Regions from separate parts of the Pseudoxanthomonas sp. 22568 genome, predicted to be linked through region 3. Evidence: riboswitches for the same ligand, from Rfam matches in the RefSeq annotation. Region 3 holds a riboswitch; each other region holds the start of a gene.
What was found. Region 3 has a riboswitch for cobalamin ahead of ACTJI2_RS15660 (ribonucleoside-diphosphate reductase subunit alpha). Riboswitches for the same ligand answer to the same signal wherever they lie in the genome.
Positions count from the first base shown of each region.

Region 1: linked by a shared signal. The riboswitch ahead of btuB (TonB-dependent vitamin B12 receptor) and the one ahead of ACTJI2_RS15660 (ribonucleoside-diphosphate reductase subunit alpha) in region 3 are both predicted to bind cobalamin.
Region 2: linked by a shared signal. The riboswitch ahead of btuB (TonB-dependent vitamin B12 receptor) and the one ahead of ACTJI2_RS15660 (ribonucleoside-diphosphate reductase subunit alpha) in region 3 are both predicted to bind cobalamin.

Region 1 is NZ_JBQENC010000005.1:12,155-15,425, reverse strand. Features, by position in the region: gene btuB (TonB-dependent vitamin B12 receptor) at 45-1,880, opposite strand; cobalamin riboswitch at 2,007-2,246, opposite strand; gene cobT (nicotinate-nucleotide--dimethylbenzimidazole phosphoribosyltransferase) at 2,415-3,271, shown strand, end outside.
Region 2 is NZ_JBQENC010000003.1:7,338-10,608, forward strand. Features, by position in the region: gene ACTJI2_RS04320 (SapC family protein) at 1-138, shown strand, start outside; gene ACTJI2_RS04325 (OmpH family outer membrane protein) at 181-807, shown strand; cobalamin riboswitch at 870-1,105, shown strand; gene btuB (TonB-dependent vitamin B12 receptor) at 1,217-3,076, shown strand; gene ACTJI2_RS04335 (hypothetical protein) at 3,089-3,271, shown strand, end outside.
Region 3 is NZ_JBQENC010000013.1:37,104-40,374, reverse strand. Features, by position in the region: gene ACTJI2_RS15660 (ribonucleoside-diphosphate reductase subunit alpha) at 1-1,609, opposite strand, end outside; cobalamin riboswitch at 1,879-2,085, opposite strand; gene ACTJI2_RS15655 (hypothetical protein) at 2,174-2,848, opposite strand; gene tatC (twin-arginine translocase subunit TatC) at 3,008-3,271, opposite strand, start outside.

The DNA.
Region 1 (3,271 bases), on a different contig from region 3:
AAAAGAAAAAGCCCGGCGTCTGCCGGGCTTTTTCATGCACGCAATCAGCGCTTGGGCTGGTAGCGCAGGCTCAGGCCGTATTCGCGGCCGGGCTGGTTGTACCAGGCGATGGTTTCGTATTCGCGGTCGAACACGTTGTCGACCTTGGCCAGCAACGTCCATTCCGGGGTGACCGCGTATTCCAGCCGCAGGTCGGCGGTGGCGAAGCCGCCCAGGCGGGTGGCGTTGGTCAGCTCGTCGTAGCGGTAGCCCGCGCCATTGACGGTCGCGCCGACGCGGAAGTCGCCGAACGCGCGATCCACGTCGATGCGACCGGTGTTGCGCGCGCGGCGAGGCAGCAGCTTGTCGTTGTTGCTGGCGCTGCGGTTGCGCGGGTCGGTGTGGCTGAGCTGGGCGGAGAGATCCCAGCCGGCCAGGGTGACGTCGACGGTGAACTCGGCGCCGCGGATGCGGGCCTCGTCCACCTGCACCATCGCGAAACTGCTGCCGTCATAGGTGATCAGATCATCGATGCGGGTCTCGTACAGATCCAGCGCCCAGCGCCAGGCGTCGCCGTTCTGGGCGATGCCGACATTGAGGCTCTTCGACTTCTCCGGCTCCAGGTCGCGGTTGCCGCTCCACGGGTCGTACAGATCGCTGAAGGTCGGCGCCTTGAAACCGGTGCCGTAGGTTGCGCTGAGCTTGAAGCCGCGCCCGAAGCTCATGCCCCAGCCGAGGTTGCCGGTGGTGTGGTTGCCGAATTGCTCGTTGTCGTCGTTGCGCACGCTGGCCTGCAACTGGTGGGCGCCGAACTTGCCCTGGTACTCGACGAAGCCGGCGGTGTTGCGGCGGCTGTCGGCGGCGTAGTCGGTGGTGCTGTCGAGATGGTCGATGTACCAATCCGCGCCGACGGTCAGCAACTGATCCTGGCCCAGGCCGATGTCGGCCTGCGCGCTGGCGGTGTTGCGGTGGGTGTTGTGGGTGCTGTCGTGATCGACTTCGTTACGGTAGTTGTCGGTCTCGTTGTCGCTGCGGCCGACGTTGACGGTCAGGGCGAAGCGGTCGGTCGGCACGTAGCGGACCTTGCCATTCAACACCTGCTGCACGTTCTCGGTGTAGTTGTAGTAGCCGTCGTACCGGTTCGCGCCTTCGGCGCGCAGCGCGCTGGCCTCGGCGGTCAGCGTGTCGGTCAGCTTGTAGCCGCCGCGCAGGCTGGCCGAGACGTTGCGGTAGCCGTCGCGGTCAGGTTCGTCGGCGTAGCAGCCGCGACCCTGCGATACCGAGCCGCGGCAGGCATTGATGCCATCGGTGCGCTGGTAGGCCGCGTCCGCGCCGAACCAGCCGCGCTCGCCGCCGCCGCCGAAGCCAGCGCTGGCCTGGCGCAGGCCATTGCTGCCGCCGCCAATCTGGAAGTGCGGCGCGTAGGTGCCCTGGTTGCGGCGGGTGAAGATCTGGATCACGCCGCCGATCGCCTCGGAGCCGTACAGGCTGGAGTTCGGGCCGCGCACAATCTCGATGCGATCGATCTGCGCCAGCGGCAGATCCGGGATGGCGGCGGCGGCGAAGTCGGCCGAGTTCACCCGCACGCCGTCGATCAGCACCAGGGTGTGGCTGGAGTTGGTGCCGCGCAGGAACAGCGAGGTCTGCTTGCCCGGGCCACCAGCATTGGTCAGGTTGATGCCGGCGCGGCCGCGCAGCAGATCCTGCAGCGAGGTCGCCTGGCTGCGCTCGATGTCGGCGCGATCGATGACCTGCGCCGGCGCCAGGCTGTCTTCCAGCGCGATCGCGGTGCGGGTGCTGGTGACGACGACTTCGTCCAGTTCGGTGGCGGCGTCCTGGGCGAGCGCCAGGCCCGGCAGCGCCAGGGCGACGGCCAGGGACAGGGTACGGATAGGTGGCATTGCAATCGGCTCCATGCGCCGCGCGCTCCCGCGCGGCATAACGAGGGGAGGCGGCAACGCGGGAACGGGAAGACAGCGGAAACGGCCGTACGCACGGCGCTCGCCGCCGCAACGCCCGCCGCGTCGCAACCAGTCGTCTTTCGGGCCGGTCTCCGGGCTTGCGAGCGCGATGGCGGCGCCATCGCCGGCCAGGGCGCCTTCCCGTGCGGATGCACAGTGGCGTATGCCCTGTCCTGGCTCGCTTACCGTTGCGGGGGCAGCGCCGGAATCACCCGCAGCGCCGGGATGGCGTGCGCGGGTTCACCGGCTTCCCGTTTCAACCCGGGGCGGAATCGTCCGCGGGTCACCAGAAAGCGCGGCGATCCTACCAGATACCGGTCTGGCGGATGCCGATCCTGTGGATGGGCGGGCCGCGCCCGGGCGGCAGCGCGCATCGATGGAAAGCGGGCAAGGCAAGGCATGCATCGGGGCGGACGGGGATGGGCGCGAGGCCTCCCGTAGAATCCCGGTTCCCTCGCCGCAAGAAATCGCCTCGTGTCTTCCGACTGGATCCTCGCCGATTGCCGGCAACCTTCCCCCGAACACGCCGAACGCGCGCGCGCGCGCCAGGATCAGCTGACCAAGCCGCAGGGCTCGCTGGGCCGCATCGAGACCCTGGCGGTGGAACTGGCGGCGCTGCAACGCGCCGATCGTCCCACGCTGGCACGGGTGCCGGTGATCGTGTTCGCCGGCGATCACGGCGTGGTCGCCCAGGGCGTGTCGGCGTTTCCGTCCGAGGTGACGGTGCAGATGCTGCACAACTTCGCCCACGGCGGCGCCGCGATCTCGGTGCTGGCGCGCGAACTCGGTCTGCCGCTACGGCTGGTGGATGCCGGCACCCGCGGCAGCCAGCCCATCGCCGGCGTACACGCCGACAAGCCCTGCCTGGGCACCCGCGACTTCAGCGTGGAAGCGGCGATGGACGAGGATGAACTCGCGCATGCGCTGGCGGCGGGCAGGCGCGCGGTGGAAGCGGCCGGCGACGCCGATCTGTTCGTGTTCGGCGAAATGGGCATCGGCAACACCACCGCGGCCAGCGCGTTGGCCTGCGCGCTGGCGGATCTGCCGCTGGAGGAACTGGTCGGCGCGGGTACCGGATTGCAGGGCGATCGGATTGCGCACAAGCAACGGGTGATCGCGGACGCGCTCGCATTGCACCGTCCGCACATCGCCGCGCACCCGCAGCCCGCGCGCGAGGCGCTGCGTCGTGTCGGTGGATTGGAAATCGCCGCGATGGCCGGCGCGATGATCGCCGCCGCCCAGCGGGGCGTACCGGTGCTGGTGGACGGTTTCATCGTCTCGGCCGCGGCACTGGCGGCGGTCCGCCTGCAACCCCAGGCGCGGCCATGGCT
Region 2 (3,271 bases), on a different contig from region 3:
TTCCAGGTGGTCGACGGCGAAAAATTCGCCGCGCTGCCGGACGCGGTGATCGTCGATTGGCATCGCAAGGGCTGGCTGGCGCTGGTGCACTTCCACCTGGCGTCGCTGGGCCGCTTCAACGACCTGCTGGCCCCCTGATTGAAACCCCACTTCTGTCAACCGGACGACGACAACATTCCCATGTGCAAGAATTCCTCCAACACACTCCGTTTCCTCACTCTCGCCGTGACGCTCACTGCGGCCAATGGCGCCTACGCGCAGGCGGCTGGCGGCGCGACGGCCTCGCTCGAAGGCCCGGTCGTCGCCGGTGTCTGCTACCTCAGCCGCGAAGCGGTGTTCTCCAACGCGGTCGCCGGCAAGGACGCGGGCGTGCAGTTGCAGAAACTGGTGACCGACGCCCAGGCCGAGATCGAACGCGACAAGACCCGCGCTGAGGCGGAACTGATCCGCGTGGGCGTGCGCGGCAACATTTCCGCCGACAAGTTCACCCCCGAGCAGAGCAAGGCGGTGCAGGAAGCGCAGGCCGTGCAGCAGCGCGCCAGCCAGCGCTCGCGCGAGATCGAGGCGACCCGCGCATCGGTGCTGGAACGGATCTCCACCGCCGCCCAGCCGCTCATCGCCGAGGCCTACCAGCGCCACGGCTGCGGCGTGCTGCTGGATCGCGGCATGGTGCTGGCCGGCAACATGAGCCACGACCTGACCGCCGACGTGGTCAAGGCGCTGGATGCGCGGGTCAAGTCGATTCCGGTCACGCTGCAACGCGAGTCCGCCACGCCCGCCGCGACGCCCGCACCGGGCAAGCGCTGAGCCGCGACGCGCGGCCGCTCCGGCGCACGCCACGGCGCCGGGGCCACACTGCCATCAACTGCTATACTCGCGCCGCCTGAGGTGACCGCCGGCCTGGCCGGTGGTTGAAACGGGAATCCGGTGCGCCGGATCGTGTTCGCACGATCGGCAATTCCGGAGCTGCCCCCGCAACGGTAGGCGAGACAAGGTACCGCAACAGCCACTGTGCTTGATGCATGGGAAGGCGCGGACCGGAAGCACGGATCTTTCCCGGCTTCACTCGCGAGCCCGGAGACCGGCCTTTGAGCGGCGTGACATGCGGTGGGCGATGTCATGGAGGCCGGCTCGTTTCCGGTCGCCATAGCACTCTCTTTCCGCCTGTCCTTTTCCATCGCTTCCGCGCGGGCAGGCGCGGTCAAGGAGTGTGTCAGTGCATCCGCAGTCGTCGTTCCACCGCCAGATCCTGGCGGTTTCGTTGTTGCCTTCCCTTTGCTTCACCGCCCCGGCCTTCGCCGAAGCGCCGGCCACCGATCTGGATGGCGTGATCGTCACCGCGACGCGTACCGCGCGGACCCAGGACCAGACCCTGGCCGCGGTCACCGTGATCGATCGCGAGGAGATCGAGCGCCTGCAGCCGGCCTCGCTGCCGGATCTGCTGACTGGCCGCGCGGGCCTGTCGCTGGCCAACAACGGCGGTCCGGGCAAGTCCACGTCGCTGTTCCTGCGCGGCACCGAATCCGATCACGTGCTGGTGCTGGTCGACGGCATCAAGCTGGGGTCGGCCACCAGTGGCGGCGCATCGCTGCAGGACATTCCCGTCGAGCAGATCGAGCGCATCGAAATCGTGCGCGGACCATTCTCCAGCCTGTACGGATCCGAGGCGCTGGGCGGCGTGATCCAGATCTTCACCCGTCGGCCGCAGGGCTCGTTCCAGCCCAACTTCAGCGCGAGCGTCGGCAGCGAACGGACCCGACGCGCCTCCGCCGGCATCGGCGGGCGCAGCGGCGATGCCGAGCGGGGCGGCTGGTATGCGATCCAGGCCGCGCACCAGGACACCGACGGCATCAACGCCTATCGTGGCCGGCGCAACTTCGATCCGGATCGCGATGGCTATCGCAACGCCTCGCTGACCGCGCAGGGCGGCTATCGGTTCGACGAGCATTGGGACGCGGAACTGCGGTTGTTCCGTGCCGAAGGTCGCAACGAATACGACGGCAGCCTCAACAACGAGGCCGACACGGTCCAGCAGGTGATCGGGGGGCTCGTGCGTTATGCGGCCAGCGATCGGATGCGCATCACCGCCAGCGCCGGCGCCAGCGCGGACCTGAGCGAGAACTTCCTCGATGGCGTGTATTCCTCCCACTTCGACACCCGCCGCAAGCTGGGCTCGTTGCAGGCCGATCTCGGTGTCGGCGCGGGACTGTTGAGCCTGGGCTACGACTGGTCCGGCGACGAGGTGGACAGCAACACCCGCTACGCGCGTGATCGCCGGATCAATCGCGGTGTGTTTGGCCAATGGCAGCAGGCGTTCGGCCGGCAGTCGTTGCAGGCCAGCCTGCGCCGCGACGACGACAGCCAGTTCGGCGGCGAGACCACGGGCAGCCTGCAATGGGGTTGGGACTTCACCGAACAGCTGCGCCTGGGCGCCAGCTACGGAACCGGCTTCAAGGCTCCGACCTTCAACGAGCTCTACTTCCCGGGCTACGGCAACCCGGAACTCGGCCCGGAAACCTCGCGCAGCGTCGAGTTGAGCCTGCGCGGCGATCACGGTCGCGCGCGATGGGCGCTGCATGCCTACGAGACGCGCATCGACGACATGATCGCGTTCGACGCTTCGCTGGGCGACTCCGGCGGCCCCAACAACATCGATCGCGCGCGCATCCGCGGCATCGAGGCCGAAGGCGCGGTGCGACTGGCGGACTGGGATCTGCGCGCCAGCCTGACCCGGCTGGATCCGCGCAACGATGGCGACAATCCCAACCGCGACAACCTGCTGCCGCGACGGGCACGAAGCAGCGCCCGCATCGATGCGGATCGCCGCTTCGGCGCGTTCAGCGTGGGTGCCAGCGCGGTAGGCGTGGGTGAGCGTTACGACAACCTCGCCAACACCACCCGCCTGGGCGGGTACGGGCTGGTCGACCTGCGCCTGGGCTACACGCTGACGCCGGCGTGGCAGTTGCAACTGGCAGCCTCCAACGTGTTCGACAAGCGCTACGAAACCGCCGCGCTCTACAACCAGCCGGGACGGACCTGGTTGTTGACCATCCGTTACCAGCCCGCCACCCATTGACCGGAGCGCAAGATGAAACCACTGTCACGGCCTTTCCATTCGGGCCTGCTCGCCACCTTCGCGGTCCTGATGATCGCCACCCGCTACCATCACTTCGGTGATGTCCTGCATCTGCCGGACGCGTCGATGGCGATCTTCTTCCTGGGGGGCCTGTACCTGCGCGGACACCTGCCGTTCCTGGGCTTGCTGGGGCTG
Region 3 (3,271 bases):
TTTCCAGCGCGTGAAAGTAGATGGTCTCGGCGATCTTCTGCGACAGCGCACGCGCCTCGGCGCTGTCGAACGCCAACCGCTTGCGGAAGAACACGTCCTGCAGGCCCATGCAGCCCAGGCCGACCGGGCGCCAGCGCAGGTTGCCGCGGCGCGCCGATTCGATCGGGTAGAAGTTCAGATCAATCACCCGATCCAGCTGGCGCACCGCCAGCCGCACGGTTTCGGCCAGGCGTTCGAAATCGAAGTCGCCGTACTCGTCGAAATGGCGGGCGAGGTTGATCGAGCCCAGGTTGCAGACCGCGGTTTCCTCGGCCGAGGTGATCTCCAGGATCTCGGTGCACAGGTTGGACAGGTGGATGACGTTGTTCGCGCGCAGGGTCTGGTTGCTGGCGCGGTTGCACTTGTCCTTGAAGGTCATCCAGCCGTTGCCGGTCTCGGCCAGCGTGCGCATCATCCGCGCATACAGCTTGCGCGCCGGCACCGCCTTGGCGGCCTTGCCCTGGGTCTCGGCCTGCAGGTAGGCCTGCTCGAACGCCTCGCCGTACAGATCGGTCAGCTCCGGCACCACGCGCGGATCGAACAGCGACCATTCCTGGTCGGCCTCCACCCGCTTCATGAACAGATCCGGCACCCAGTTGGCCAGGTTGAGGTTGTGGGTACGGCGCGATTCGTCGCCGGTGTTGTCGCGCAGTTCCAGGAAATCCTCGACGTCGGCGTGCCAGGTTTCCAGGTACACGCAGGCCGCGCCCTTGCGCTTGCCGCCCTGGTTGACCGCCGCGACCGAGGAGTCCAGCGTCTTCAGCCACGGCACGATGCCGTTGGAATGGCCGTTGGTCGACTTGATCAGCGAACCGCGCGAACGCACCCGCGTGTAGCTGACGCCGATGCCGCCGCTGAACTTGGACAGCTGGGCGATATCGCCGTACTTCTGGTAGATCGATTCCAGCGAATCCTGCGGCGAATCCAGCAGGAAGCACGAGGACAGCTGTTCGTGGGTGGTGCCGGAGTTGAACAGGGTCGGCGAGCTGGGCAGGTAGTCCAGGTTGCCCATCCGGCGGTACAGCGCCAGCGCTTCGGACACGTCCTCGCTGAGCGCGCAGGCGATGCGCAGGAAGAACTGCTGCGGGGTCTCGATGACCTTGCGGGTGTGCGGATGGCGCAGCAGGTAGCGGTCGTACAGGGTGCGCAGGCCGAAGTAATCGAAATGCAGATCCAGCGAGGCGTCCAGCGCGTCGTTGAGCTTGCGCGCGTTGGTCTGCACGAAGTTCAGCAGGCGATCGTTGATGAGTCCCACCTCGTGGCCGCGCGTCACCGACTGCGAGAACGCCTGGATTTCCTGCCCGGTCACTTCCTTGGCGATGTAGCTGGCCAGCAGGCGCGCGGCCAGCCGGCTGTATTCGGGTTCCTCGGCGGTCAGCAGCGCGGCGGTGCGGATGGACAGTTCGTCCAGTTCGCGCGTGCTGGCGCCGTCGTACAGGCCGGAGATGGTGCGGGTGGCCACGCGCATCGGATCGATGGCGTGCAGGCCCTCGCAGCTGCGCTGCACCGCGCGGACGATCTTGTTCAGATCCACCGGCTCGCGGCTGCCGTTGCGCTTGGTCACGCTCATCGCGGTGGCGGTGGGCGGCGAGGTCAACAGGAATGCGTCCTTCTGGGACGGGGAGACGTCGGTTTCGGCGACGGCGGTATCGGTCGGGGTCACGGGGCTTCCTCCATGCGTGATGCACGCGGCGACCTGTCCCTCGCAGGCAGCGGAAGGCCGGATGAAGCATCAGGGTGGGGAAGCGGCGTCGCAGGGACCGCGACCGTGGAACGGATGGCCGGCCTGCTTCACCAGCCATCTCCCCCCGGAGATTCCGCGGCCGGCACCGCGCGGTGTGCAACGCGCGGCTGTCGGCAGGTCTTCGGACTCGTGGACGCGGAAGCCTTGCTTCCTCCTAGCCCGTCGCTTCCCAAGGCGAGGCGCCTCAGTGCCAATGACGGGTTCGTTTCCACCTACCGCTGCGGGGCAGCGCCGGCATTCGACCGGCTTCCCTTTTCATCCCCCGGCTTGCGGCCGGAGGAACCGACGGCCACAAGATAGTGGGGGCATATGGGAGCGTCAACACCAAATATGGTGCCGACGCTGTTGTGAAACCCGACACCTTGCAGTGGCGGGCGTTCCACGCGATGACTACTTCACGAAGCGGATCGCCGCCAGCGCTTCGTGCAGGCGCGCCTGCGCGACGGCCCCGTCGAACGGCGGCGTGCGCGGCGGGTCGTAGACCTCCGGACGGGTGCCGACCACCAGCAGGTCGATGGCGTAGCAGCGTTGCTGGCGCACCGCGCGGTAGGCGTCCACGGTCAGGTAGTGGCTCATCGCCGCGTCGCTGGCGCGGAAATGCCGGAACGGCTGGCCATCGATGCGGACTTCGTCGCGCGGCGTGGGCAGCGCCGAATCGGAAACCTCCAGGCAGCGGGCCACGCTGTCCGCGTCATCGCTGACGCCCACGCGAAGCTCCGCCGCCGTCACCTCGTTGGAGCCGTCCAGCACCAGCGCGGCCACCGCCTTGCCGCGGCTGTCGGTCTGGGCGAACGCCTTCCAGTCATCGATAGCCAGATAGCTGCGGCGGAAGTCGCGGCGCAGGGTGAAACCCGGCCATGGCAGGATCGCCACGCCCAGCGCTTCGTCCACGAACTGCGCCTGCAAGGCGATGCGCGAGGCCTGCGCATCGGACACCGGCGGCGGAGCCGGTGCGGTCGCGACCGCTCGCGTGGCGGACGTGGCGTTGGCGGTATCGACGGGATGTTCCGATTGGCAGGCCGACAACAGGCTCAGCAGACAGACCGCACCCAGGCGTTGATTCATCGATCTTCCTTTCTCGTTTGCGTCAGCGCGGGCGAGTCTGGCAAAGCGAGGATGAACGTACCCAAGGCACCGCCGCGAACGGTTCAGGCTCGCGACTTCAGCAATGTGGAGAGCAATTAACGCCGGCCAATCACCCGGCGCGATCAGCGCGAATGCGGATCACGCATCGCGCGGCGTACGCGAATCGTCGCTGTCGGGTTTCGGCGCAACCCATTGCGCGGCCAGGATGCCGGCTTCGTACAGCAGGCACATCGGAATCGCCAGCATCAGCTGGGAGACCACGTCCGGCGGCGTGATCACCGCGGCCAGGATGAAGATGCCGACCACCGCGTAGCCACGCCCCTGGCGCAACTGCTGCGGCGTCACCCAGCCCATCACCGCCATGATCACCAGCGCCACCGGCAGCTCGAAGCTGACCCCGAA